2 regions of the Enterobacter nematophilus genome follow, and region 2 is predicted to be linked to the other one. Evidence: predicted binding sites of a transcription regulator. Region 2 holds the regulator's gene; the other holds the start of a gene.
What was found. The regulator Fur, encoded in region 2, represses iron uptake genes when iron is present. The targets are predictions, from matches to a motif close to ATAATAATGAGAACNACTATCAA.
Positions count from the first base shown of each region.

Region 1: sodA (superoxide dismutase [Mn]) is a predicted target of Fur. The motif match lies at 9,665-9,687, and genes of this name have one in related genera.

Region 1 covers NZ_JAPKNE010000011.1:20,499-32,660, forward strand. Annotated here, with positions in the region: gene OSH03_RS20130 (SLC13 family permease) at 1-1,185, opposite strand, end outside; gene OSH03_RS20135 (CDP-diacylglycerol diphosphatase) at 1,259-2,002, opposite strand; gene OSH03_RS20140 (sulfate ABC transporter substrate-binding protein) at 2,110-3,099, opposite strand; gene pfkA (6-phosphofructokinase) at 3,234-4,196, opposite strand; gene fieF (CDF family cation-efflux transporter FieF) at 4,371-5,264, opposite strand; gene cpxP (cell-envelope stress modulator CpxP) at 5,418-5,921, opposite strand; gene cpxR (envelope stress response regulator transcription factor CpxR) at 6,072-6,770, shown strand; gene cpxA (envelope stress sensor histidine kinase CpxA) at 6,767-8,140, shown strand; gene yiiM (6-hydroxyaminopurine reductase) at 8,230-8,904, opposite strand; gene sodA (superoxide dismutase [Mn]) at 8,971-9,591, opposite strand; gene rhaT (L-rhamnose/proton symporter RhaT) at 9,881-10,915, shown strand; gene rhaR (HTH-type transcriptional activator RhaR) at 10,916-11,764, opposite strand; gene rhaS (HTH-type transcriptional activator RhaS) at 11,837-12,162, opposite strand, start outside.
Region 2 covers NZ_JAPKNE010000001.1:1,247,773-1,259,934, forward strand. Annotated here, with positions in the region: gene ybfF (esterase) at 1-30, shown strand, start outside; gene ybfE (LexA regulated protein) at 159-446, shown strand; gene fldA (flavodoxin FldA) at 602-1,132, shown strand; gene fur (ferric iron uptake transcriptional regulator) at 1,422-1,868, shown strand; gene chiQ (ChiQ/YbfN family lipoprotein) at 1,961-2,287, opposite strand; gene chiP (chitoporin ChiP) at 2,335-3,732, opposite strand; gene glnS (glutamine--tRNA ligase) at 4,180-5,847, opposite strand; gene nagE (N-acetylglucosamine-specific PTS transporter subunit IIBC) at 6,026-8,047, opposite strand; gene nagB (glucosamine-6-phosphate deaminase) at 8,374-9,174, shown strand; gene nagA (N-acetylglucosamine-6-phosphate deacetylase) at 9,230-10,378, shown strand; gene nagC (DNA-binding transcriptional regulator NagC) at 10,387-11,607, shown strand; gene nagD (ribonucleotide monophosphatase NagD) at 11,653-12,162, shown strand, end outside.

The sequences.
Region 1 (12,162 bases), on a different contig from region 2:
CATCGCCACCACAATCGGCGACGCCTGATACGGCAGCAGCGGCGTGGAATAGCCCAGCACCTGAATCATGATCACCGACAGCAGCGGGAAACCGGTCGCGTCCGAGAAGCTCTGCGCCAGCGTGGTGTACAGCGCCGGAACGCCGTTGGCGGTCATAATGAAGTTGAGTGCCGTAGTAATTCCGGTTAGCGCCAGGAAGCTGGTGAACGGCCTGTCCGCATCCAGCGGCATAATGCGCAGCAGCGCCTCGCCTACGGCCGCTCCGATACCCGTTTGCGTCACGACGATCGCCAGCCCAAGAATGCCCGCGACGTAGATACAGGTGCGCATGTTCACCCCGGCAGAAAATTCGTCCCCGGTAATGAAACCCACGCGCGGCAGCATAACGATGACCGACGCCGCGAGCCCCGTCCACGCGGGCCCTACGCCATGCCAGCTCTCCGTTACCCACATCCCCAGCACCAGCGCCAGCAGCCAGGCAAGACGCTTCTCATCCCGCCCCATGGGTTCAGACGGCGCCCTATCCTTCGGTGGTTTAGGGCTGCCGGGGAACAGCCAGCAGATGAGGCCAATCAGAATCAGGCCTTTGAGAATGCCCAGCACCGGCGTGTGCAGCAGCAGATACGGGACATAGTTCAGGTGAATTCCGTACGAGCCTTCCGCCGCGCCGCTCATCACCAGGTTAGGGACGTTTGCAGGCAGGATAGTGGCCGAAAGCTGGAAGGTGCCGAACCCGACGGCCAGCGCAAGCCCGAACCAGGCGCGGGAGCCGTCGGCGATACCGGCGCGTTTCGCCATCGCCGCGACAATGGGCATCAGCAGCGCAATACGCCCCATGTTCGACGGCATCACAAACGCCAGCGCGTAGCTGAGCAATACCACGCTCGCCACCATCAGCATCCAGGAGTCGGTGAGCTTTGCCGACAGCGACCGGGCGGCCCTGTCCGCCAGCCCGGTTTTACGGATCGCCACGCCGAGCACAAAGCCGCTGAAGACCAGCCAGAAAGCCGACGAGGCAAAACCACCGAAGATCGCTTCCGGAGGGGCGATTCTGGCGGCCATCGCCGCCGTAAAGAACAGCAGCGCGGTGATAAATTCCGGCAATAGCGACGTCGCCCACAGCACGATGGTGACGCCGACGATCAGCGAGGGCAGCAGCAGAGGATGCGTTAACCAGAGCGACATACCTGTCTCCTGTAGAATTTTTCAGCAAGTCTACGGTGACAGGCAGCCTGAGTAAACGCGATTTATGGTGGGGTCATTTCAGGATAGTGCATTGATGATCCTGCAATTCCTCTGCCGACGCGCGGTTGAGCGTGAGCAGGTTACGCTCGGTCGCCAGCAAAACAAACGAACCATCCGACTGCTGCGCCATTGCCAGCGCGAAGCGCCCCATATGGTCGCGCGCTTCCGGCAGCTCTTCCGCCAGCATCATAAACGGACTGCGCTGGACCAGTTCATTCTCCGTCACCCGTCGTGCGAGATACTCATGTCCTTCCAGTCCGCCCGGGAACGGTAGCCACTGGGTGCTGATGTCTCCCTGCGCCGCGTTGAGCTTCTCGCGCACGTCCGGGCGCAGGCAGGAGATATGGATATGGAAATGGTTCTGCGTACGGCCTGTCGGTGAGTTAATCGTCAGCGAAATGGCGCTATCCGGCACCTCGGATCCACGCTTCAGGGTCATAAAGCTGCGCGACTGCCACGCCAGCCAGAAGAAGTTTGGCGTGTGAGGCTCGGTCAGGAGCGGGCTTTCGGTGCCGTTGATGCGGTACGTTGGCATCAGCAGATACTGCAGCGGCCCGTTGCGGTCTTTGAACACCACATAGCCCGCGTCAGGCTTCACCTGCGCGCAGGGCGCCGGGTTACGGTGTTGCAGTTGATTAGGCAGGCACTGGTCGAGAACGATATGACGCAACGCATTCGGATTACCCGCTTTTATCCAGTACACGCCGCCTGCGGCAAGGGCGATGACAATCAGGATCAATAAGATAATTTTTTTCACAACGCGTTCCCTGTTTTCAATAGAGGCAAAAGAGTAACGCAAAATGATGACCAAATAAAAAACCCGGTGGATTTCTCACACCGGGTCGCCGTGTCGTTTGTTGACGGTTAGCGCTGGCTAATCTGGTCGAAGGTGCCGCCATTAGAGAAGTGCTCTTTCTGCGCTTTCGTCCAGCCGCCGAACACATCATCAATGGTGAAGAGCTTCAGTTTCGGGAATTCGCTATCGTATTTCTTCGCAACGGCCGCATCGCGTGGGCGATAGAAGTTCTTCGCCGCGATTTCCTGGCCTTCCGGCGAGTAGAGATACTTCAGGTAGGCTTCCGCCACCGCTTTGGTCCCTTTCTTATCAACGACCTTATCGACCACGGAAACGGTCGGCTCAGCGAGGATGGATTCGCTCGGGGTCACGATCTCAAACTTGTCTTTACCCAGTTCGTGGGTCGCCAGCAGGGCTTCGTTTTCCCAGGCAATCAGCACGTCGCCAATACCGCGCTCGACGAAGGTGTTAGTGGCACCGCGTGCGCCGGAGTCCAGCACTTCAACGTTTTTATACAGGGATTTGACGAATTCCTGCGCTTTTGCCTGGTCACCGTTGTTGTGGTGCAGCGCGTATCCCCAGGCCGCCAGGTAGTTCCAGCGTGCGCCGCCGGAGCTTTTCGGGTTCGGGGTAATCACAGAAACGCCCGGTTTGATCAGGTCGTTCCAGTCCTTAATTTGTTTCGGGTTGCCTTTACGCACCAGGAAGACGATGGTCGAGGTGTATGGCGCGGAGTTATCCGGCAGACGTTTGATCCAGTTTTTGTCGATACGACCACGCTCGGCGATGGCGTCGACATCATAGGCCAGCGCCAGGGTAACCACGTCGGCTTCAATACCGTTAATCACAGACGTTGCCTGCTTACCGGAGCCACCGTGCGACTGGCGAACCACCACGTTATCGCCGGTTTCCTGCTTCCAGTGCGCCGCGAAGGCTTTGTTGTATTGATCGTACAGCTCACGCGTCGGGTCGTACGACACGTTGAGGAGTTGAATGTCCTTTGCCAGCACGCTGGTCGATGCCAGCAATAACGTTAACCCCACGCCCCATTTATTCATCGCCCAGCTCTCTTGTGTAGTGTTTTGATGAATGCAGCGTGCCAGAAAGCGAATCGAGGATTAAAGAATAAAAAAAGATTGGCTATAACGTGGAGGAATAAAAGCCCTCTTCAGAAAGAAGAGGGCTCAAAGGATCAGTACAGTTTTTTCGCGCAGTCCAGCCAGTCACCTTTGAACGGACGCTTCATGTTTTCAATCGCGTCGATGATGTCATGGTGAACCAGCTGTTCGTTCTGAATACCGACGCAACGGCCGCCGTGGCCCTGCAGCAGCAGCTCGATAGCGTACGCGCCCATACGGGAGGCCAGAATGCGATCGTACGGGCCAGGGGAACCGCCGCGCTGGATGTGACCCAGAACGGTCGCGCGGGTTTCGCGTTTGGTTTCGGTTTCGATGTACTTCGCCAGCTCGTCAACGTCACAGATGTGCTCGGTGATAGCCACAATCGCGTGTTTCTTACCTTTCGCGATACCGGCTTTGATTTCAGCAACCAGATCTTCACGGCTGAATTCCACTTCAGGAACCACCACAAACTCACAGCCACCGGCGATAGCCGCCGCCAGGGTCAGGTCACCGCAGTAGCGGCCCATCACTTCAACGATAGAGATACGCTGGTGAGAAGATGAGGTGTCACGCAGGCGGTCAATGGCTTCCACAACGGTGCCCAGCGCGGTGAAGTAACCGATGGTGTAGTCAGTGCCTTTGATGTCGTTGTCGATGGTACCCGGCAGGCCGATGCACGGGAAGCCCATTTCGGTCAGACGTTTTGCACCCATGTACGAGCCGTCACCGCCGATAACAACCAGCGCGTCCAGGCCACGCTTTTTCATGTTCTCGATAGCCACTTCACGGATGTGTTCGTCACGGAATTCCGGGAAGCGCGCAGACCCAAGGAAGGTACCTCCACGGTTGATCATGTCAGACACGCTGTAACGGTCGAGCTGAACCATACGGTCTTCATACAGACCCAGGTAACCATCATAGATACCAAAAACTTCCAGACCTTCCGTCAGCGCTGCACGGACAACCCCACGAATTGCCGCGTTCATGCCCGGCGCATCACCGCCGCTTGTCAACACACCGATTTTCTTAATCATGACTACCTCTGAACTTAGGAATGCAAAATTGAAATCTGTTGCCGGAAGAAACTTATCGACCAACGAATACTGCAAATAGTATATCAATCCCTTCTGGCTGAATTGATTCAGGTCAGACCAAATGGCGGTAATTTATACACAAAATGCTGGCCTGGCTCACTTTTTTACAACGAATTACGAAAGCCCAACATGTCCGGGTACAACCGAGCAGGGATCCTGGTGAATGATGACGTCTGAACCAGGAAAACGCTGCAAAATCGCCTGCTCGACCTGTTCAGCAATCACGTGAGCCTGAACCAGCGGCAGGTTGTCTTCCATTTCAATATGAATCTGAATAAAGCGGGTCGGCCCTGACTGCCGCGTTCGAAGATCGTGTGCACCGCTGACGCCGGGCCAGGAGGTCACGATGGAAAAAATTTCACTACGTTCTGAGTCCGGAAGAGCGCGATCGAGCAGTGATTGCACCGCGTCATACCCCATCCGCAGGGCGCTATATAAAATATAGATACCAATCCCTAACGCAAACAACGCATCGGCCCGATGCCAGCCATACCAGGCCAGACCGAGCGCAATAAGAATAGCCCCATTCATCATAACATCAGATTGATAATGAAGCATATCCGCCCGTACGGCCTGACTTTGCGTTTTGCGAACGACCCAGCGCTGGAACGTTACCAGAACAAGTGTGCTCATAAGTGCAATTACCGTGACGACCACGCCGACCCCGGGATTGTTCATCGGTGAAGGCGAAACCAGATGCTGAATACCGGTCAAAAACAGGAACAGCGCGGAGCCAGAAATGAACATACTTTGCGCCAGCGCGGCCAGCGACTCCGCTTTGCCGTGCCCAAACGTGTGCTCTTCATCCGCCGGCTGCAGCGAGTAGCGCACCACCAGAAGGTTGGTCAGCGAGGCGGCGATATCTACCAGTGAATCCACCAGCGCCGCCAGAATACTGACCGAGCCGGTATACCACCAGGCAAAGATTTTGATCAGCAGCAGGCCAGAGGCCATGACGGTCGCCGCAATGGCGGCCCGGCTTACCAGCCTTCCATAGGATTGATTCATAAACGCTCCTGTCATGTCATGCCGCTAGTATAACGGAAGCATGGGGAGGCAAAGGATGAATAATCGGTTAACAAATCAGAATGCGGGGCAAAAAAAACCCCCACATCATGTGGGGGAAGACAGGGATGGTGTCTATGGCAAGGAAAACAGGGTTTACTGGTTACTACGGGTACTGCTATTGCTACTGAAAAACGTTGTTTCTGAGCTTCGCTGCATCCGTGCAACCTCACGCAGCTGGTCCATCCGCTGCTGATGTTTGGTATTCAAAACCGCTTGCTGCTCGGGCGTTAGCAGGTGGAACATCTGGTTGCGGACCTTCGCCATCTCTACCTGGCGGGCAACCTGTTCCTGTGCCATTTTTTCGGCCTGAGCGCGGACAGCGCTTTCGTCAAAATTTTCTGCGGTGACAAGGCGATGCATTGTCTCCATTTCGCTAACATTAACAGGGGGCTGGTCGTGTCGTGCCCTCTGCATCAGATCTCGCATCTGTTGACGCTGATGTTCGGTTAAACTTATGCCGTCAAACATATGGCTTTGGCTGCTGTGCGTTGCGCCCTCTTGCGAGGAACCGTTATCGCCGATGATAGCTACAGCAGCCTGGCTAAACGCACTGAACGCCAGCGTTGAGGCCATGACGGCAGCGGTAACTTTGCGCATCACTTGCTCCCAAAATCTTTCGTGTCGCGATTCAACGAGAGACAGTCTACGATTCAGGCTGCAAACATGCGTCAGGGGGTGTAAAACAACGTAAAGTCATGGATTAGATAGCCTTGATGTCGTAATTTCTGCCTCGGAGGTATTTAAACAATGAATAAAATCCTGTTAGTTGATGATGACCGAGAGCTCACATCCCTTTTAAAGGAGTTGCTCGACATGGAAGGTTTCAACGTCCTGGTTGCCCATGATGGCGAGCAGGCGCTGAGTCTCCTTGACGACAGCATCGATCTACTTTTGCTCGACGTAATGATGCCGAAGAAAAACGGTATTGATACGCTGAAAGAGCTTCGCCAGACACACCAGACCCCCGTTATCATGCTGACCGCCCGCGGCAGCGAGCTTGACCGCGTTCTCGGCCTTGAGCTGGGTGCGGATGACTATTTACCAAAGCCGTTCAACGACCGTGAACTGGTGGCCCGTATTCGCGCGATCCTGCGCCGTTCCCACTGGAGCGAGCAGCAGCAGAATACCGACAACAGCTCGCCAACGCTGGAAGTGGACTCCCTGAGCCTGAACCCGGGCCGTCAGGAAGCGAGCTTCGACGGCCAGACGCTGGAACTCACCGGCACCGAATTCACGCTGCTGTATCTGCTGGCGCAGCACCTCGGCCAGGTCGTTTCGCGTGAACATTTAAGCCAGGAAGTGCTGGGCAAACGCCTCACGCCGTTTGACCGCGCCATCGACATGCACATCTCTAACCTGCGCCGCAAGCTGCCGGAGCGTAAAGACGGTCACCCATGGTTTAAAACCCTGCGTGGTCGCGGTTATCTGATGGTTTCCGCTTCATGATAGGCAGCTTAACCGCCCGCATCTTCGCCATCTTCTGGCTGACGCTGGCACTGGTTTTAATGCTCGTATTGATGTTGCCAAAACTCGACTCACGCCAGATGACGGAGCTTCTCGACAGCGAGCAACGTCAGGGCGTGATGATCGAGCAGCACGTGGAAGCGGAGCTGGCAAACGATCCGCCGAACGATTTGATGTGGTGGCGCAGGCTGTTTCGCGCTATCGACAAGTGGGCGCCGCCAGGACAACGTCTTTTGCTGGTCACCAGCGAAGGCCGCGTGATCGGAGCCGATCGCAATGAAATGCAGATCATCCGCAACTTTATTGGCCAGGCGGATAACGCCGATCACCCACAGAAGAAGAAATATGGTCGGGTAGAGATGGTCGGTCCTTTCTCGGTACGTGATGGGGAAGACAATTATCAGCTCTATCTGATTCGCCCCGCGAGCAGCTCCCAGTCCGACTTCATCAACCTGCTGTTTGACCGTCCGCTTCTGCTGCTGATTGTCACGATGCTGGTCAGTTCCCCGCTGCTGCTATGGCTGGCATGGAGCCTGGCAAAACCGGCGCGTAAGCTGAAAAATGCCGCCGATGAAGTGGCGCAGGGTAACCTGCGACAGCATCCAGAGCTGGAATCCGGGCCGCAGGAGTTCCTGGCCGCCGGGACCAGTTTTAACCAGATGGTGAGCGCGCTGGATCGGATGATGACCGCGCAGCAACGCCTGCTGTCAGACATCTCGCACGAGCTGCGTACCCCGCTCACGCGCTTACAGCTGGGCACCGCCCTGCTGCGCCGCCGCAGCGGCGAAAGCAAAGAGCTGGAGCGCATTGAAACTGAAGCCCATCGTCTGGACAGCATGATTAACGATCTGCTGGTGATGTCGCGCAATCAGCAGAAAAACGCGCTGGTGAGCGAAACGGTGAAGGCCAATCACCTGTGGCACGAGGTGCTGGACAACGCGGCGTTCGAAGCGGAGCAGATGGGTAAATCGTTCACCGTCAACTTCCCGCCGGGCCCGTGGCCGCTGTACGGTAACCCCAACACGCTGGAAAGCGCGCTGGAGAATATCGTGCGTAACGCCCTGCGCTACTCGCACACGAAGATTGAGGTGGCGTTTTCGGTGGATAAAGACGGGATTACCGTCATTGTCGATGACGACGGCCCTGGCGTCAGCCCGGAAGACCGCGAGCAGATTTTCCGTCCGTTCTACCGTACCGACGAAGCGCGCGACCGCGAGTCTGGCGGCACGGGGCTGGGGCTGGCGATTGTAGAAACCGCCATGCAGCAGCATCGCGGCTGGGTGAAAGCCGACGACAGCCCGCTGGGCGGGTTGCGGTTAACGCTGTGGCTGCCGTTGTATAAGCGTTCGTAATCCCCTCACCCTAACCCTCTCCCCATAGGGGAGAGGGGACGTAAAACACCCCCGCCTCTTTGGGGTGTACGGGCCGGGGTGAGGAGAAGTTATTTCCCCCACAATCTCCGCGAATTATCTTCGATCTTGTTGCTTAAGCGCCGCTTCTGCATCGTTCTGGTCCAGCTTGTCGATAACCCCGCCGCAGACAGCAGGCGGTGATACTGCTCGTCGTCAAACGGCATATGCCAGGCAATCGCGCAGGCGTCGTAAACGGACACGTCGCTCAGGCGCGATACCAGCTCCAGCGGCGCATCCGCAGATACCTGTCCTGCCAGCACCACGCGGTACAGCCAGCCGGTTTTACCCGCGCTTTGCAGCTGGGCCGACATATCCTGAATCCCGAAATGGTAGTTGAGCTTGAAGCACGGCGAGCGTGGCTGCGTCACCTGAATCAGGGCGTCACCCCAGCGGTAGATATCGCCGATAAAGACGTTTTTCTCCTTCAGCCCTTCGGTCGAGAGATTTTCGCCAAACGCGGGCGCGACGAAGAGGTCCGCCTGCTCGGGGAATTCCGCTTTCCAGTGCTGATAGTGCTCGCGCGGATAGTGGCACAGCGCGCGCTCCGGCCCGCCGTGGATTTTCTTTTCGGCCTGCTCGTCACCCGCCAGCCCGAGGTCGGTTAACGTCAGCTCCCCGTCGACCTGAATTTTAGCGATGGCGCTCGGGCGGCTGCCGTCGTACTCCCTTACCTTGCCTGTAAAAACATTCACCGGGTAATGCATCTCAACTCCTTCAGATACAAAAAAAGCGAGTCATCAGACTCGCTTCTCACAGGCGTCAATGCAACCTTATTTTTTAGCGGCGAAACGCGCTGCTGCTTCGTCCCAGTTCACTACATCCCAGAACGCTTTGATGTAGTCAGGGCGACGGTTCTGGAACTTCAGGTAGTAAGCGTGTTCCCACACGTCCAGACCCAGGATTGGGAAGCCGGATGCGCCAGAGATCGCTTCACCCATCAGCGGGGAGTCCTGGTTAGCAGTAGAAACCACCGCCAGCTTGTCGCCTTTCAGAACCAGCCACGCCCAACCAGAGCCGAAACGGGTTGCAGCAGCTTTTTCGAATTCCGCTTTGAAGTTGTCAACGGAACCGAAGTCGCGCTCGATAGCCGCTTTCAGGTCGCCCTGCAGGGTGGTGCCGGTTTTCAGGCCTTTCCAGAACAGGCTGTGGTTAGCGTGACCGCCAGCGTTGTTACGCAGCACGGTTTTCTTGTCTGCCGGCAGCTGGTCCAGTTTAGTGATCAGCTCTTCAACAGGCAGGTTAGCGAACTCTGGCAGGCTTTCCAGCGCTGCGTTCGCGTTGTTCACATAGGTCTGGTGGTGTTTAGTGTGATGGATTTCCATCGTCTGCTTGTCGAAATGCGGTTCCAGTGCGTCGTAGGCATACGGCAGGGATGGCAGTGTATAACTCATAATCCTCTCCATTATTGTCGGGCGGCACAGCTGTTAATGCCGCGTAAGCAGTTGGTTCATTATAGTTAATTAAATGATATTGAAAATGATTATCAATGCCGTAGTTTTTATAAGGTTATTCGTTTTCTGATGAAGCGCGAAAATGTGAATCAGCTCACCCGTTTAACGCGTTGATTGCCATTCAAAACCAAAGTGCGGCAGCCTCCCGAAGGTGGCCATTCTGCTTAATTTTTACACTCATCGGGTCGGTGGGAAGCCATTGATCGATAAAAACGATGAGGACGTAAACATGAATCATGCGATTACGATGGGTATCTTCTGGCATTTGATAGGCGCAGCCAGTGCAGCCTGTTTCTATGCCCCGTTCAAAAAGGTGAAAGGGTGGTCGTGGGAAACAATGTGGTCCGTTGGCGGCGTGGTCTCCTGGATCCTGCTTCCCTGGGCCATCAGCGCCTTGCTACTCCCGGATTTCTGGGGCTACTTCTCCTCCTTTAACGCCTCCATCCTGCTGCCGGTATTTCTGTTTGGTGCCATGTGGGGCATAGGCAATATCAACTACGGCCTCACCATGCGTTATCTCGGCATGTCGATGGGGATCGGCATCGCGATTGGCATCACGCTAATTGTCGGCACCCTGATGACGCCCGTCCTCAACGGTAACCTCGACGTGTTGCTTAATACCGAAGGCGGCAGAATGACGCTGCTGGGCGTGCTGGTCGCGGTTATCGGCGTCGGGATCGTGACCCGCGCGGGCCAGTTGAAAGAACGCAAGATGGGCATTAAAGCCGAGGACTTTAACCTCAAAAAAGGTCTGCTGCTGGCGGTCATGTGCGGCATCTTCTCCGCCGGCATGTCGTTTGCCATGAACGCCGCAAAACCGATGCATGAGGCCGCCGCCGCCCTGGGCGTCGACCCGCTGTACGTGGCGCTGCCCAGCTACGTGGTGATTATGGGCGGCGGTGCGCTGGTAAACCTCGGCTTCTGCGTTATTCGCCTGGCAAAAGTTGAGAGTTTGTCGCTAAAAGCCGACTTCTCGCTGGCAAAACGGGTCATCATCGCCAACGTACTCCTTTCGACGCTCGGCGGCCTGATGTGGTACCTGCAGTTCTTTTTCTACGCCTGGGGGCACGCCAGCATTCCGGCGCAATACGACTATATGAGCTGGATGCTGCACATGAGCTTCTACGTGCTGTGCGGCGGGCTGGTTGGGCTGGTACTGAAGGAGTGGAACAACGCCGGACGTCGACCAGTGGGCGTTCTGAGCCTGGGCTGCGTGGTGATTATCATTGCGGCCAACATTGTAGGCCTCGGTATGGCGAACTGATTACGCCGCCCTTCGACTGTGATGACGCCACTGCACCGGCGTCATCCCCACCTCGCGGTTAAAGACCACCGAAAAGTAGTTACTGTCCTCAAAGCCGCAGCGCATTGCCACGTCACTGACCATGAGCTCCGTATGCTGGAGCAGATACTGGGCGTGGCAAATACGCAGCTGGCGCAAATAGTGATTTACCGTCATGCCCGTCTGGGTACGGAACTGCTGGCGCAGGGCACGCTCGCTGCACTGCTCCTGCTCGCAGAACTTTTCCAGCACAAAGCTTTTATTCAGGCTGGCCGCCAGTGTGGCAATCAGCTTATCAAGTCGCGTTTCCTGCTGCGTGGCAGAGAGGTTATCCGTCGCGTAGCGATAGCGTTTAAGCATCATGACCAGCTGCGCGAAGAGGATCTCTGACATCGGGTTAACCAGCGGATCGGTTTTAGCGCTCTCCTGTTCAAGCAGAGAAATTGCCTGACGAATAGCGGTCATGCCACTGCTGCTTAAGCGCCAGTGCGGTGAACCTTTCGCACCGTTAAAGCCGGGGATGCACGCGGCCCAGTCAACGTTAAGTTTGAGCCGATCGGGACAGTAGATAACGTTCTGTAAGACCAGGTCATTGACCGAGGCGTAGGCGTGTTTATCTTCGGCGCGAATGTAAAACAGATCCCCCCGGGTAATGCGGTAAGGCCGATCGTTGAGAATGTGCAGACCGTTGCCGCGCCACACCAGCACCAGCTCATAAAATTCGTGCGTATGTTCAGCAAAGACGTTTTGCGGGTAGCGATCCGCCACCGCAACGGCTTGTTCAGCGGAGGCAAAAAAGTCATCTTTGCGAAGAATTAACGGCGCGGCCACATCACCACCTCAACGGCGAAAACCTGACATTATTACCCGCTTTACGACAGCAAAACGTTGACTGGGCTCGCGTTACTGCAGTGAGGTGTCCTTTCCCTGGCGAATATCACGCGGAGACCAGCTGAACTCCCGGCGAAACAGCGTCGAAAAGTGGTTACTGTCGCCGAAACCGCAGCGAAAGGCGATGTCCGTGACGCTGTCATCGCTGTGGCGCAGCAGGTGGCGCGCTTTTATCAGGCGCAGACGGTTAAGGTAGCGCTGGGGCGTCTGCCCGGTTTGCTGCTTAAGCTGACGGTGCAGGGTGCGAAGCGACAGCGAAAAATGACTCGCCAGCGCTTCCCAGCAGATGTCCTCGGCAAAATGTTCCTCCAGCCAGATCATCAGCTGGTTCAGACGGG
Region 2 (12,162 bases):
CGCCGCTACCTCGCTGATACTGCAAATTGATTAAAAAGAGAGCGACTGGAAGGCTGCGGGCTTCCAGTCGTTGGCGTGCCGTTTTTGGTGATGTATGATGGCGCGCTTATCGCCCGGGCTTTAGCAGGGCGGCGTGTTTCCCCCGAAGTCTCATAATCATGGCCAAAGAACAAACGGACCGTACGACACTAGATCTGTTCGCGAATGAGCGTCGACCGGGACGACCGAAAACGAATCCGCTTTCGCGCGATGAACAGCTGCGTATCAATAAACGCAATCAGCTTAAACGCGATAAAAATCGTGGGCTTAAGCGTGTCGAACTGAAGCTCAACGCCGACGCTGTCGATGCGCTTAACGAACTGGCAGAGGCGCGTCATATCAGCCGCAGCGAGCTTATTGAAGAGATGCTCATCGCCCAGCTTGAGACGCTACGCAGCCAGGCATAAGTCTGAAAAACCCCTTTATCGCCCTTTTCATGTAGCACAGAGTGCAGTCCTGCGCGATAGCGGTTTCCGCAGGGTTGCCAGTTCTGCTATTATTGCCCTTATCCGTGGCCGAATTGCGCCACCATACCATTAAGTTTCAAGAGGTTATTTTACTCATGGCAATCATCGGCATTTTCTTCGGCAGTGATACCGGCAATACCGAAAATATCGCAAAAAACATTCAGAAACAGCTCGGTAAAGACGTTGCTGATGTGCATGACATCGCCAAGAGCAGCAAAGAAGATCTCGAGGGCTATGACATTCTGCTGCTGGGTATTCCAACCTGGTACTACGGTGAAGCCCAGTGCGACTGGGACGATTTCTTCCCGACGCTGGAAGAGGTGGACTTCAACGGCAAGCTGGTCGCACTGTTTGGCTGTGGCGATCAGGAAGACTATGCCGAGTACTTCTGTGATGCGCTGGGGACGATTCGCGACATCATTGAGCCTAATGGCGCGGTTATTGTTGGCCACTGGCCGACTGCCGGTTATCACTTCGAAGCCTCTAAAGGCCTGGCCGATGACGATCATTTTGTCGGACTTGCCATTGACGAAGACCGTCAGCCAGAACTGACGGCAGAGCGCGTAGAGAAGTGGGTTAAGCAGATCCGCGAAGAACTGCACCTGGACGCTATTCTCAACGCCTGATTTTTATACGGCGCAACGCAGGTTGCGCCCGTTTTCCAGGTAAAACCGATTAAATTAATTGCTACAAACTTTTAACTTTTTCGCACAGACCTGTACAATGTCTCCCTGGCAAAATGTGGTTTCCATTGAGCAAGTTTGTTGGTGATACCACGTTTTTATAAGCATACTTTGCCTGAGACTTGCAGTTTTCATTTAGGCATGGCAGTTCTATAATGAGACGCATTATCCCGGGTGCATTTTCTGTCACTTCCTATAGAAGTGAATCGTTTAGCAACAGGACAGATTCCGCATGACTGACAACAATACCGCATTAAAGAAGGCTGGCCTGAAAGTAACGCTTCCTCGGTTAAAAATCCTGGAAGTGCTTCAGGGTCCAGACAATCACCATGTCAGTGCGGAAGACCTTTATAAACGTCTTATCGACATGGGTGAAGAGATTGGGCTGGCCACCGTATATCGCGTGCTGAACCAGTTTGATGACGCGGGCATTGTTACCCGTCATAATTTCGAAGGCGGTAAATCTGTATTCGAACTGACCCAGCAGCATCACCACGATCACCTGATCTGCCTCGACTGCGGCAAGGTCATTGAATTTAGCGATGATTCCATCGAAGCGCGTCAGCGTGAAATCGCAGCTCGTCATGGCATTCGCCTGACCAACCACAGCCTGTACCTTTACGGTCACTGCGCTGAAGGTGATTGCCGCGAGAATGAACACGCTCACGACACAAAATAAGTTAGCGTTCATACTCTGAGCCAGCCGCAAGGTTGGCTTTTTTTTGCATTAAAAAAGCCCGGTAAGCAAAGTGCCACCGGGCTTAAAGCAGCTTATTTGTTGTTATTGCGTATCTCGTCCCAGATCTTATCGCAACGCTTCGCCACTTCCTGATCGTTACCGGTTTTACGCGCCTGGATACAGGCCTGATAATCCATCACGCGAACATTCTCCTGCGTTGCGAACGCCTCATGCGCTTTATCTTTCTTCAGCACATTTAGCACGCTCTGGCAGGCTTCAATTTTCTCAGGCGAACCTTCCGCGGTATTAATACAGGCGCTATACGCTTCCTTCAGACGTGTGTCCTCTTTCGGCGCCTGAGTCTGAACACACGCCACCAGCCCTGATGCCATCAGCGCGACGATTACGATTTTTTTCATCATGTGCAGTCTCCAGACCGGCGGGACTCAGCCCGCCGGTGTGCTCATCAGAAGATGGTGAATGGGGCGATAACCATGAATTTGACGTCACGTTCATCCTGGAAGATGTTGCCGTAACCGCCCGCATAGCTTGGGATATCGGAGTGGTTGTCATACTGGGTGAAGTGCAGCTTGAACATCGTGCCCTTCGCGCGGCCATCCTGCAGGGTGTAGATAGCATCCAGGCTGTAGGAGGACTCCTTCAGGCGATAGTTTGGATCGTAGTACGCATCCGGCGTCGCCATATCAGCAGGTTTTGCATCCCAGGCATAAGCGTAAGAAGCGCCCACCGCCCAGCCCGGCAGGTTCCAGTTTTTCAGGTCATACATGGCACCGAAGAAGACCGCTTTCTCGCCGTCGGCGTTGAAGTCGGAGCGGTTATCCCACCAGATATCCAGACGACCGTTGGATGAGGCATAGGTCGGCGTCATACGCTGCAGGAAGTAGCCCTGCTGCCCTTCCGCCTTCACCCACGTTCCTTCCAGACGCAAATCAACCTGGCCTACTTTGTAGCCGAAGGTCAGCGCCTGCAGCCACGCGGTGCCGTTATAAATGTCATTTACGCTGCCATCGCTGACCTTATCGCGCGTACCGTAGAACTGGTAGCTGGTGCTCAGCGGGCTACCGGCGATATCAAATTTGTAGCTGGCTTTAGCAAAATACTGATCGATATAGCCTTCCGCCTGACCAAACGCGGCTTCCAGAACCAGATCGTTTTTAAAGTCGTACTTCGCGCCCAGGGAGTGGAGGTAATCGACTTTGGTTTTCTTATCGTTCTGGTAGAACTTGTCCATCTCAATGTGCCACGGCGCTTTGTACTCGTTGGTCCACATATAGGAGAAGCTCAACGCACCTGCATCACCGTAGTCAAAGTTAGCCCCGGCTTCTGCCCCCTGATAGGTACCAGGCATAAAGCTCCAGTGCGGCGCTAACAGCGTCTGACCGGTTGGCTGAATATACCCCCCGCGCGCCCACACCGGGCCGTATTTAAATTTCGCTGCGGCCTTATAAAGGCTGATACCGCTTTTATCTCCGGACCAGTCTTCGTCATAGGCTTTATTGCTGGAGGAGAAGGCAATTTCGTTCGGGTGGCCGCTGTCGCCGTTTTCCGCCATTTCAATTGCGGTGAATGCGGCAATATCCAGGCCGAACATATCGGCGGCGTAGCCTGACTGGAAGTCCAGGTTGGCGTTCCATGTGGAGTGAGAGAGGTTGGTTTTGTATTTATCTTCTGTGACATCTTTACGGTCACGTTCACGCTGCCAGTAATAAATACCGCCAGTGAGGGTAGAATCTTCGATGAAACCTGCTGCTTTCGCCTCTGGTGTCACCACCAGGCCCGACATTGCTGTCACACCGGCAATAGCCAGCGCCAGCGCACTACGTTTGCCACTGAACGTACGCATAGATTATTCCTCTTTGACGAATTAAAGCGCCTTAAACGGCGAAAATAGAAAAGACCAAAAGGTCAGGGGTAGTTATAAATACCCTCGAATTAACTACCGTCTTTAGGTTATTTTTCGCGACGCGAATTATCAATGCTTTTCGGTGGGCAAAAGTCAGGATTATGACGAAGTGCACATAATTGGTAGTGCTTTGTAACATTTAACCGGAAGCGAGGTATGGCGGGGGTAAAACAGGCAATTTCTGCGAATGATATCATTAAAAAAGCCGTATTTTCCTTTATTCGCCATTTCATATAACAGACAAACTTTTTTTAGAAAAATAAGTAGCACCACATTGACCTAAATTTTTAGCTGGTCTAATTTGGGGCCTACTTTAACGACATGATCATTAAATAAAAAAACGCCGCTATAAGCGGCGTTTGTTTCTCATTGACCAGTGCAGCGTTATTATTCGCCGATCTTCGTCCAGGTATCACGCAGACCTACGGTACGGTTAAATACCGGCTTTTCCGCCGTGCTGTAACGGCTGTCCAGGCAGAAGTAACCTTCACGCTCGAACTGGAACGCTTTGCCCGCTTCAGCGGCTTTCAGCGATGGCTCCGCATAACCCTGCTTGATCACCAAAGATTCCGGGTTGATCGTCGCCAGGAAGTCTTCAGCCGCACCCGGGTTAGGCACGCTAAACAGACGATCGTACAGACGAATTTCTACCGGCAGCGCGTGGGAAGCGCTCACCCAATGGATCACGCCTTTCACCTTGCGGCCATCTGCCGGATCTTTGCTCAGCGTCTCTGCGTCGTACGAACAGAAGATGGTGGTGATGTTACCTTCTGCATCTTTCTCTACGCGCTCGGCTTTGATGACGTAGGCGTTACGCAGACGAACTTCTTTACCCAACACCAGACGCTTGTACTGCTTATTGGCTTCTTCACGGAAGTCAGCACGGTCGATCCAGATTTCACCGCTGAACGGCACGTCGCGGCTTCCCATTTCCGGTTTGTTCGGATGGTTAGGCATGGAGACCAGCTCGCTTCCACCCTGCGGGTAGTTTTCGATAACCAGCTTCACCGGATCGATAACGGCCATTGCACGCGGGGCGTTTTCGTTGAGATCTTCACGAATGCAGGATTCCAGAGACGCCATTTCGATGGTGTTGTCCTGCTTGGTCACGCCGATGCGTTTGCAGAACTCGCGAATAGAGGCGGCAGTGTAACCACGACGGCGCAGACCAGAGATGGTTGGCATCCGCGGATCGTCCCAGCCTTCAACGTGCTTGTCGGTCACCAGCAGGTTCAGCTTACGCTTGGACATCACGGTGTATTCCAGGTTCAGACGAGAGAACTCGTACTGACGCGGGTGCACAGGAATGGTGATGTTATCCAGCACCCAGTCGTACAGACGACGGTTGTCCTGGAACTCCAGCGTACACAGCGAGTGCGTAATGCCTTCCAGCGCATCGCTGATGCAGTGGGTGAAGTCGTACATCGGGTAGATGCACCACTTGTTGCCGGTCTGGTGGTGTTCTGCGAACTTAATGCGGTACAGCACCGGATCGCGCATCACGATAAACGGCGATGCCATGTCGATTTTGGCACGCAGGCACGCTTTGCCTTCTTCGAAGCCACCGGCACGCATTTTTTCAAACAGCGCCAGGTTCTCTTCCACGCTGCGGTCGCGGAACGGGCTATTTTTACCCGGCGCGGTCAGCGTACCGCGATACTCGCGGATTTCGTCAGCAGACAGTTCGTCGACGTATGCCAGGCCTTTGCCGATCAGCTCCACCGCGTAGGCATACAGCTGATCAAAATAGTCAGAGGAGTAGCAGATATCGCCAGACCAGTTGAAGCCCAGCCATTGCACGTCGTTTTTAATGGACTCAACGTATTCGATGTCTTCTTTTACTGGGTTGGTGTCATCGAAACGCAGGTTGCACTGCCCCTGGTAATCTTGAGCAATGCCAAAGTTCAGGCAGATCGATTTCGCGTGACCAATGTGCAGGTAGCCGTTCGGCTCCGGCGGGAAACGCGTATGTATCGTGGTGTGCTTACCACTGGCCAGATCTTCATCGATGATCTGACGAATAAAGTTACTCGGGCGGGCTTCTGCCTCACTCATCGTGGATTCCTCAAAGCGTAAACAACGTATAACGGCGTATGATCTTATAAGCTGGTCGTAGTGACAACCCTTAGTTACGGAAAATACGTATCAGATGAAAATAATGGGGGCGTTTGCTGCAAAAAAAGCGGCGGAGGATATCCCCCGCCGCTTAAGGCATGACTCTACTCAGGAGCGATTACTTGCCTTTAATCTCGTACAGTGGTGTTTGACCCGCAACCACCTGATCTTTTGCCTGGAGAACCAGACCGCTGAAGTCGTCGATGTTGCTGCACACGACCGGGCTAATCATCGAGCGCGCGTTGGCGTTCAGGAAGTCCAGATCCATTTCCAGAATCGGCTGACCTGCCACCACTTCGGCACCCTCTTCCACCAGGCGAGTAAAGCCCTGACCGTTCAGCGCAACGGTATCGATACCCATATGGACAACGATCTCCGCGCCTTTTTCGGTTTCGAGGCAGAACGCGTGGTTGGTGTTGAAGATTTTCACGATGGTACCGGCCGCAGGAGATACAACGGTTTTGTCCGTTGGTTTCACCGCCACGCCGTCACCGACCGCTTTGCTGGCAAACGCTTCGTCAGGCACCTGCTCAAGCGCAACCACTTCACCGGTGACAGGAGAAACCAGCGCAGCGATGGTCACCGCGTTTGGCACCGCCTGCGGTTTTGCAGCCGCTGGCGCAGCGGCAGGTGCGGCAGAAGCTTCTGCTGCGGCTACCGGGCCGGTGGTTTTCATGGCGTTGGCAATTTTCTCAGCCACGAAGCCAACGATAATCTGCACGCTGGTTTTGTTCAGGCGGATAACGCCAGAAGCACCCAGACGTTTTGCCAGCGCTTCGTTCACCAGAGAGGAGTCTTTCACGTTCAGACGCAGACGAGTGATACAGGCGTCGATACCGGTCAGGTTGTCAGAACCACCCACAGCGGCGATGTACTGACGCGCCAGGCCAGAAACGTCCTGCTCCTGACCGCCGCTCACGTTCACATCCTGACCATCCGCTTCGCTACCGGCCACAGCCAGCTCGCGACCCGGGGTCATCAGGTTGAATTTGGTGATGGTGAAGCGGAACACCACGTAGTAGATAACGAAGAACACCAGACCTTGTGGGATCAGCATCCACCAGTGGGTCGCCAGCGGGTTACGGGACGACAGCACCATATCCACCAGACCGGCGCTGAAGCCGAAACCGGCAATCCACTGCATGCTTGCAGCGATGAACACGGAGATACCGGTCAGCACAGCGTGGATCACATACAGAACCGGCGCAACGAACATGAAGGAGAATTCCAGCGGCTCGGTGATACCGGTGAAGAAGGCAGCGAACGCACCTGCCATCATGATACCCAGCACTTTCGCTTTGTTTTCAGGACGCGCGCAGTGGTAGATAGCCAGCGCTGCACCCGGCAGGCCGAACATCATGATTGGGAAGAAGCCCGCCTGGTAACGACCGGTGATACCTACCACCGCTTTACCTGCTTCAATGGACTGTGCGCCACCCAGGAAGTTAGGAATATCGTTAATGCCGGCAACGTCGAACCAGAATACGGAGTTCAGCGCGTGGTGCAGACCGACCGGGATCAGCAGACGGTTGAAGAACGCGTACACGCCCGCACCGACGGAACCCAGCTTCTGAATGTGTTCACCGAAGTTAACCAGACCGTCGAAGATAACCGGCCAGATGTACATCAGGATGAACGCAACGAAGATCATCACAAATGAGGTCAGGATTGGCACCAGACGGCGACCGCTGAAGAAAGACAGCGCTTTTGGCAGCTCAACGCTGCTGAAGCGGTTGTACAGTTCCGCAGAGATAATACCGACGAGAATACCCACGAACTGGTTGCTGATCTTACCGAACGCGGCTGGAACCTGGTCCGCCGGGATCTTCTGGATCATAGAAACCGCAGCCGGAGAACAGAGCGTGGTCAGCACCAGGAAGCCCACGAAACCGGTCAGCGCCGCAGCACCGTCTTTATCTTTGGACATACCGTAAGCCACACCAATGGCAAACAGCACGGACATGTTGTCGATGATGGCGGAACCGGATTTAATGAAGAACGCCGCTAATGCGTTGTCTCCACCCCAGCCTACCGGGTCAATCCAGTAACCGACACCCATTAATATCGCTGCCGCCGGCAGCGTGGCGACCGGCACCATAAGCGCGCGGCCAACCTTCTGTAAATAACCTAGAATACTCACTTTCTTCCCCCTATGAGACCCCGTTTCAGGCACGTTCTCTGCTGTGTTTTTATTGTGTCACTAACTATTAATACAGTTGATGATTCACTGGCATTGTGAGTGTGTGAAAAATTAATTCGTATCGCAAATTAAACACCCATTTTTTGTGATTTTTGTCACCAAATATCGTAATTCACCCTCCCTTTCACTGGCTAACAGCCAAAACTTATTTTATCATTCAAAAAATCGAGACGGATTGATCCGGCCTGAAAGGTTCCAGGTTACGCTTAAGCATCAGGTTCCGATACCCATCCGCCCACTCTTCTACTTAAACTTTGAGGTGAACAATGAGACTGATTCCCCTGGCAACTGCTGAACAAGTCGGTAAATGGGCCGCTCGCCATATCGTTAACCGTATTAATGCCTTCAAGCCTACTGCCGATCGTCCCTTCGTTCTTGGCCTTCCAACCGGTGGTACTCCACTGACCGCGTACAAAGCGCTTGTTGAAATGCACAAAGCGGGCCAGGTTAGCTTTAAACATGTTGTGACCTTCAACATGGACGAATATGTTGGCCTGCCAAAAGAGCATCCAGAAAGCTACCATAGCTTCATGCACCGCAATTTCTTTGATCACGTTGATATCCCAACTGAAAATATTAACCTGCTGAATGGAAATGCGCCTGATATTGACGCAGAATGCCGTCAGTACGAAGAAAAAATCCGTTCTTACGGTAAAATCCACCTGTTCATGGGTGGCGTGGGCAACGATGGTCATATTGCGTTCAACGAACCAGCCTCTTCTCTGGCTTCCCGTACTCGCATTAAAACGCTGACCCATGACACCCGCGTGGCAAACTCCCGCTTCTTTGACGGTGACGTGAACCAGGTTCCAAAATACGCCCTGACCGTTGGCGTAGGCACCCTGCTGGATGCCGAAGAAGTGATGATTCTGGTGCTGGGCGGCGTGAAAGCGCAGGCGCTCCAGGCTGCCGTTGAAGGCAACGTTAACCACATGTGGACCATCAGCTGCCTGCAGCTGCATCCAAAATCAGTCATTGTCTGCGACGAACCGTCCACGATGGAACTGAAGGTGAAAACGCTGAAATACTTCAACGAGTTAGAAGCAGAGAACATCAAAGGTCTGTAATTGAATAACCGCCTCTTCCATAAGAGGCGGCCGCTTTTTTTAACCGGGGGTCGTTATGTACGCTTTAACCCACGGTCGGATTTATACCGGCCATGAAATTCTGGATGACCATGCGATTGTTATCGCCAATGGCCTGATTGAACGTGTTTGTCCGCTGGCAGAGCTGCCGCCGGAGATTGAACAGCGCTCACTCAATGGAGCAGTAATCTCCCCCGGTTTCATCGACGTACAGCTGAACGGCTGCGGCGGTGTGCAGTTCAATGATACCGCCGAGGCGGTGACGGTTGAAACGCTGGAAATCATGCAGAAAGCTAACGAGAAATCAGGCTGCACCAGCTATCTGCCGACGCTCATCACCAGCAGTGATGACCTGATGAAACAGGGTATCCGCGTGATGCGCGAATACCTGGCCAAATACCCGAACCAGGCGCTGGGTCTGCACCTTGAAGGGCCGTGGCTGAACATAGTGAAGAAAGGCACGCATAACCCGGATTACGTGCGCAAGCCGGATGCAGAACTGGTCGACTACATGTGTGCCAACGCTGATGTCATCACCAAAGTGACGCTGGCGCCTGAAATGACCGGTACGGATGTCATCAGCAAACTGGCTGCCGCCGGGATTGTGGTTTCAGCAGGCCACTCAAACGCCACGCTGAAAGAAGCCAAAGCGGGCTTCCGCGCGGGTATTACCTTTGCCACGCACCTTTACAACGCCATGCCGTATATTACCGGCCGTGAACCGGGTCTGGTCGGGGCGATTTTCGACGAACCAGACGTCTACTGCGGCATTATCGCTGATGGCATGCACGTTGATTACACCAACATTCGCAACGCCAAGCGGCTGAAAGGCGACAAGCTCTGCCTGGTCACCGATGCCACCGCGCCAGCAGGTGCAAATATTGAGCAGTTCATTTTTGCCGGTAAAACAATATACTACCGCAATGGACTGTGTGTGGATGAAAACGGTACGCTGAGTGGCTCCTCTTTAACCATGATTGAAGGGGTGCGTAACCTGGTTGAACATTGCGGGATTGCGCTTGATGAAGTCCTGCGTATGGCCACCCTTTATCCGGCTCGCGCCATAGGCGTGGATAAACAGCTCGGCGGAATTGCACCAGGTATGGTTGCAAACCTGACGGCATTCACACACGATTATAAAATTATTAAGACCATCGTTAATGGTAACGAGGTCGTCACTGAGTAAGTAAAAGTATGACACCAGGCGGACAAGCTCAAATCGGTAATGTCGATCTCGTTAAACAACTTAACAGTGCGGCGGTTTATCGCCTGATTGACCAACACGGTCCAATCTCGCGGATCCAGATAGCCGAACAAAGCCAGCTTGCTCCCGCCAGCGTGACAAAAATTACCCGCCAGCTCATTGAGCGCGGTTTGATCAAAGAAGTCGATCAGCAGGCCTCCACCGGGGGCCGCCGCGCCATCTCCATTATTACCGAAACCCGCAACTTCCAGGCCATTGGCGTCCGGCTTGGTCGTCATGACACCACGCTCACGCTCTACGATCTGAGCAGCAAAGCCATTGCGGAAGAGCACTACCCGCTGCCCGAGCGCACCCAGGAGACGCTGGAACACGCGCTGCTGAATACCATCGCGCACTTTATTGAAAGCTGTCAGCGCAAGATCCGCGAGCTCATCGCCATCTCCGTCATTCTGCCGGGCCTGGTCGACCCGGAAAGCGGTGTGATTCGATACATGCCGCATATTCAGGTTGAGAACTGGGCCCTGGTCGACGCGCTGGAAAAACGCTTTAAGGTGACCTGCTTTGTCGGCCACGATATTCGATCTTTAGCGCTGGCTGAGCACTACTTTGGTGCGAGTCAGGACTGTGAAGACTCTATTCTGGTGCGCGTACACCGCGGTACGGGCGCAGGCATAATCTCCAATGGCCGTATTTTCATTGGTCGAAACGGTAACGTCGGCGAGATTGGCCACATTCAGGTTGAACCGCTCGGCGAACGCTGCCACTGCGGCAACTTCGGCTGCCTTGAAACCATCGCCGCCAACACGGCCATCGAGCAGCGCGTCCGTCACCTGCTTGAGCAGGGTTATCAAAGCCGCGTCACGCTGGACGATTGCAAGATAGGCACCATCTGCAAAGCCGCCAATAAAGGCGACGCGCTGGCCTGCGAGGTAATCGAGCAGGTAGGTCGCCATCTGGGGAAAACCATCGCGATCGCCATTAACCTGTTTAACCCGCAGAAAGTGGTGATCGCCGGAGAAATTGTTGAAGCGGAAAAGGTGCTGCTGCCCGCCATTGAAGGCTGTATTAACACCCAGGCGCTGAAAGCATTCCGCCAGAACCTCCCGGTGGTGCGTTCGAAGCTTGACCATCGCTCGGCGATTGGCGCGTTTGCGCTGGTCAAGCGCGCCATGCTCAACGGGATCCTGCTCCAGCATTTGCTGGAATCCTGATCGGACCTTATAGTAACGCCTTCTTTTTTTGATGTCGGACTGTCCATGACCATTAAGAATGTAATTTGTGATATCGACGGCGTGCTGATGCACGACAACGTTGCCGTGCCGGGTGCTGCGGAGTTTCTTCACCGCATCATCGACAAAGGAATGCCACTGGTTCTGCTCACGAACTACCCTTCCCAAACCGGTCAGGATCTGGCGAACCGTTTTGCCACCGCAGGCGTCGACGTGCCGGACAGCGTGTTTTATACCTCGGCAATGGCAACGGCGGATTTTCTGAAGCGTCAGGAAGGTAAAAAAGCTTACGTTGTCGGTGAAGGCGCGCTGATCCACGAGCTTTATAAAGCAGGCTTTACTATTACCGATGTGAACCCGGACTTTGTGATCGTCGGTGAAACGCGCTCCTTTAACTGGGAGATGATGCATAAAGCAGCCTACTTTGTCGCCAGCGGCGCGCGCTTTATCGCCACCAACCCGGATACGCACGGCCGTGGTTTCTATCCGGCCTGCGGCGCGCTCTGCGCCGGTATTGAGAAAATCTCGGGCCGTAAG